Regions from separate parts of the Ammoniphilus soli genome, predicted to be linked through region 1. Evidence: riboswitches for the same ligand, from Rfam matches in the RefSeq annotation. Region 1 holds a riboswitch; the other holds the start of a gene.
What was found. Region 1 has a riboswitch for glycine ahead of glyA (serine hydroxymethyltransferase). Riboswitches for the same ligand answer to the same signal wherever they lie in the genome.
Positions count from the first base shown of each region.

Region 1 (2,203 bases):
GTATCCAATGGGCACTCAATGTTTATTCCGGTAGCATTCAATCTTATCAATACTTGGCGGACGGAACAAAGGAATTTCTTGAAGAGGTCTCTTTGGAATCATTTTTGGAAAAGAAAAGAGAAGGTTAAATGCCACAAAAAACTTGACAACATCGTGACTGTGAATTATTATATAATTAATGAATGTCCAAATTTAATAAAGCGATTGAATATTGCGGGAGAGACTGGACGGTTTGTTCAGCACCGAAGGAGCAAGTCCTAAAAAACCTTAGGATATAAACTCTCAGGTAAAAGGACCGCAATAGGACGCACCTCTGGAGAGAGCTATTGGGCCACCAAAGGGGAAGGTTCTTGTACACAGGAACTAAACTCTCAGGTAAAAGGACAGAGGAAGGGTAGAATGTAAGTTACATCTATCTTTCCTCTGTCCTTTTTTGTGCTGGGAAAGATAAGTAATGGGTTAGATTTCAACTTTATAATATGGCGGATGATGATTGTGGGAGAGACTGAACCGGCAAGGTCAGCACCGAAGGAGCAAGTCCTAAAAAGCCTTAGGAACTAAACTCTCAGGTAAAAGTACTGCAATGGGACGCGCCTCTGGAGAGAGCGATGAGCCACCAAAGGGGAAGGTTCTTGATAGAAGTCTTAATGATACAGGACGGCTACGCAAGAGCTAATCTCTCAGGTCAAAGGACAGAGGAAGGGTAAAAGTATATTTATTGATTTTACCTTTCCTCTGTCTTTTTTCGGGAAGGTACAGAACTGGTGTTCTTGTCAAAAGGATGAAGGAGGCTGTTTGGATGAGTTTGCAGATTCATGACCATGAAATTTATGAAGCGATTGAAAATGAAAGAAAAAGACAGAATACCACATTGGAATTGATTGCCTCGGAAAATTTCGTCAGTCAGGAAGTCATGGATGCCATGGGATCGGTTCTTACGAACAAGTATGCGGAAGGGTATCCTGGCAAGCGATATTATGGAGGCTGCGAATTTGTTGATGTGGTTGAAAGGCTGGCGATCGAACGGTTAACCCAATTATTTGGAGCGAAGTATGCCAATGTACAGCCTCATTCCGGCGCACAGGCGAATACGGCTGTCTATTATTCACTGCTTAATCCTGGAGATAAAATTATGGGCATGAACTTGTCCCACGGTGGTCATTTAACCCATGGAAGTCCTGTCAGCATTTCCGGAAAGTGGTTTGATGTGGTGGCTTACGGGGTTAGAGAGGACACTCATCTCATTGATTACGATGAACTGGAAGCGATCGCTCTACGCGAACAGCCTAAATTAATCATAGCCGGGGCTAGCGCATATCCGCGTGTGATTGATTTCGACAGGTTTAAAAAGATTGCTGACAAGGTAGGCGCTCGTTTGATGGTGGATATGGCTCATATTGCTGGTCTAGTGGCTGCAGGTCTGCATCCGTCTCCACTTCCGTATTCAGACGTGGTGACGAGTACCACCCATAAAACCTTGCGTGGGCCACGCGGCGGCATTGTGCTGACGAATGATGAAGAAATCATCAAGGGGATCAACAAATCGATTTTCCCAGGGCTGCAAGGTGGACCGCTTATGCATGTCATCGCTGCCAAGGCGGTTTCGTTTAAAGAAGCATTGCAACCGAGTTTCAAGGATTATGCGGCCCAAGTGGTGAGAAATGCCTCTGTTCTAGCGGAAACCCTTAAGGCGGAAGAAGCTGTTCTGGTTTCCGGCGGAACCGATAATCACTTGCTGATGATCGATGTTCGTCCATGGGGGCTAACGGGAAAAGAAGCGGAACATTTATTGGAAGAAGCGGGCATTACCGTCAATAAGAATACGATTCCCTATGATCCGGCAAGCCCCTTTGTCACAAGCGGCATTCGAATCGGAACGGCGGCCATCACCTCTCGCGGCATGAAAGAAGAAGACATGGTCACTATCGCTCAAATTATAGCAGCCGTTCTAAAAACCAAAGGGGATGCCGAGGCAGTCAGGAAACATAGAGGGACTATTCAACAATTATGTGAAGCTTATCCCCTATACGAACGCGTGCGAATCTCGTAAAAGTCTTTAATTTAGATAAGAGAGGGAGGCATTAGATCTATGTTATACAACAGCTGTTTTGATATTATTGGGCCCATTATGGTCGGACCGTCGAGTTCCCATACAGCAGGCGTTGTATCGATCGGAAAGTTTGTCTATGACTTCCTGGAAGGT
Region 1 is NZ_JBEGDL010000015.1:35,658-37,860, forward strand. It holds gene ABLT31_RS23985 (hypothetical protein) at 1-128, shown strand, start outside; glycine riboswitch at 205-308, shown strand; glycine riboswitch at 311-390, shown strand; glycine riboswitch at 487-591, shown strand; glycine riboswitch at 594-699, shown strand; gene glyA (serine hydroxymethyltransferase) at 800-2,050, shown strand; gene ABLT31_RS23995 (serine dehydratase beta chain) at 2,090-2,203, shown strand, end outside.

Region 2 (2,203 bases), on a different contig from region 1:
CCCCTCGACGGGGGCATATAGGTCTGTTAAGGTTTTTGCGGACTCAACGACGCCCACGGGCTGCCCCCGCTTTACCCTTGTGCTGGGTTCAGGAAATTCCACGGCGATGATCGTCCCCAGCTGCTCACAGGCATAGGGGGTAATTCCCAGCTTTACTCGGTGCGGATCAACGATATGTACCCATACATGCTGCCGAGTAAAGTAAAGATGATTAGAACCGGCATCCATTCAATTTATTTGCTCCTTTTATAAAAAGGCGTTTTTACTATTTTCGCTTTTACGCGTTTTCCTCGAATCTCTACCTCAACCTCGGCATCCAAGTTTGCAAATTCAGAACGAATGAGGGCCAAGCCTACATTCTTCTTTAAGGTTGGCGACTGGGTTCCTGTTGTCACTTCTCCAATTTGTTCGTTACCTGAAAAGACCGGATAATGAGTGCGCGGAATCCCGCGTTCGATCATCTCAATCCCTACGAGCTTGCGAGGGACTCCCTGGGCTTTCTGTGATTGTAGAGCGGCTTTGCCTATAAAATCAGCTTCTTTATCCAATTTCACGGCAAAACCTAACCCCGCTTCCAATGGCGAAATTTCCTTCGTTAATTCCTGCCCATACAAGGGAAGCTTGGCTTCGAAACGGAGCGTATCCCTTGCTCCGAGCCCGCATGGCAGCACGCCATCGCTTTCTCCCGCTTCGAGAATCTTTTCCCAAAGGGCCGCGGCCTCATCTGCACGGCAATAAATTTCGAATCCCTCTTCCCCTGTATAGCCGGTGCGAGATACCAAGGCTTGGAATCCTCCTACATTTACATCTGGCAGGAATCGGAAAAAACCAATTTTGGATAAATCGGTATCTGTGAGTTTAGCTAAAACCTGTTCCGCAAGAGGTCCTTGCAGAGCCAATTGCGCCACTTCGCTGGAAATGTTGGTTACCTTCACATTTCCTTCTGCATGCTCTTGCAGCCAAGCAACATCTTTTTCGATATTTCCTGCATTGATGACCAGCAAATAGTGATCGTCGGCTTTTTTGTAAACCAGCAGATCGTCCACGGTTCCTCCGTCCGGATAGCACATGATAGCATATTGGGCTTGATTTTCTACTAGTTTTGAAGCATCATTGGTCGTCATTTTTTGGACAAAGGCCAAGGCATCAGGGCCTATGACGTCGACTTCTCCCATATGAGAAACGTCAAACAATCCGGCTCTTTCCCGAACAGCTTCATGTTCCTCTTTAATGCTGGAGAATTGGACCGGCAGCTCCCAACCGCCAAAATCGATGGTTTTCGCTCCATATTTGGTATAGACGGGAAATAAGGGCGTTCTTTTCAATTCCGTCACAAGGTACACCTCCACGTGATATGTATTTCTTCCCTCTATCCTTATTCTTCCTCATGATAAAGAAGTCTAGGCGGGAACGCAAAAAAGGACAGACGTAGGCTATTGCATTAGCCTACTCTGTCCTTGGTACCTGAGAGATTTTCCCCTTGGGTGGCCTAATCAGGCGCTCTCCAGAGTTGCGTCAGATAGAAGTACTTTTGCCTGAGAGATTCACCTCTTCATAGGCTTGCTCCTTCGGCGCTGCACCAGCAGTCTCTCCCTCTATCCTCATTCGCATATTTAACTTTTTCCGTAAGGAAGATGTTAAATTTAGTATGAAACCCGCTAATTTGTTAAATGCTATATTGTAACCCTAATAATCCTATCATAGATTTTCCAAAAAGGGAATTATCCGCTACAACTTTCTTATTCGGAAAGGACGAATCTTATGTTTAAAATTCCCGTCAACTTCGACCGCGAATGGGTAACAGATTTCAAGCAAAGGCTCAAGGAAGATGGACCATGGCATAAGTGGGAGCTTTTTCAATTGGCCTACCAGGCCGAGGAAGTCACTTCGGTAGCGAATTTCGATGAATTGCAATGCTTAAAGCACCTTCCTCAGTTAGAACCCTTCCCCCACCAGCTCGATACGGCCAAAAAGGTAATCACAGAAATGCACGGCAGGGCCATCCTTGCGGATGAAGTGGGACTTGGAAAAACGATTGAGGCCGGTTTAATTATTAAAGAATATATGGTTCGGGGACTAGCTAGCAAGATTCTCATTCTTGTTCCAGCTTCCCTCGTTGTTCAATGGGCAAGAGAGTTAAACCAAAAATTCGGGATTCCCGCTGTTGCCCAAAAGAAAGAATATATGTGGAAGCAATATGACG
Region 2 is NZ_JBEGDL010000026.1:17,066-19,268, forward strand. It holds gene ABLT31_RS29060 (glycine cleavage system protein H) at 1-228, opposite strand, end outside; gene gcvT (glycine cleavage system aminomethyltransferase GcvT) at 234-1,334, opposite strand; glycine riboswitch at 1,514-1,605, opposite strand; gene ABLT31_RS29070 (DEAD/DEAH box helicase) at 1,762-2,203, shown strand, end outside.
Region 2: linked by a shared signal. The riboswitch ahead of gcvT (glycine cleavage system aminomethyltransferase GcvT) and the one ahead of glyA (serine hydroxymethyltransferase) in region 1 are both predicted to bind glycine.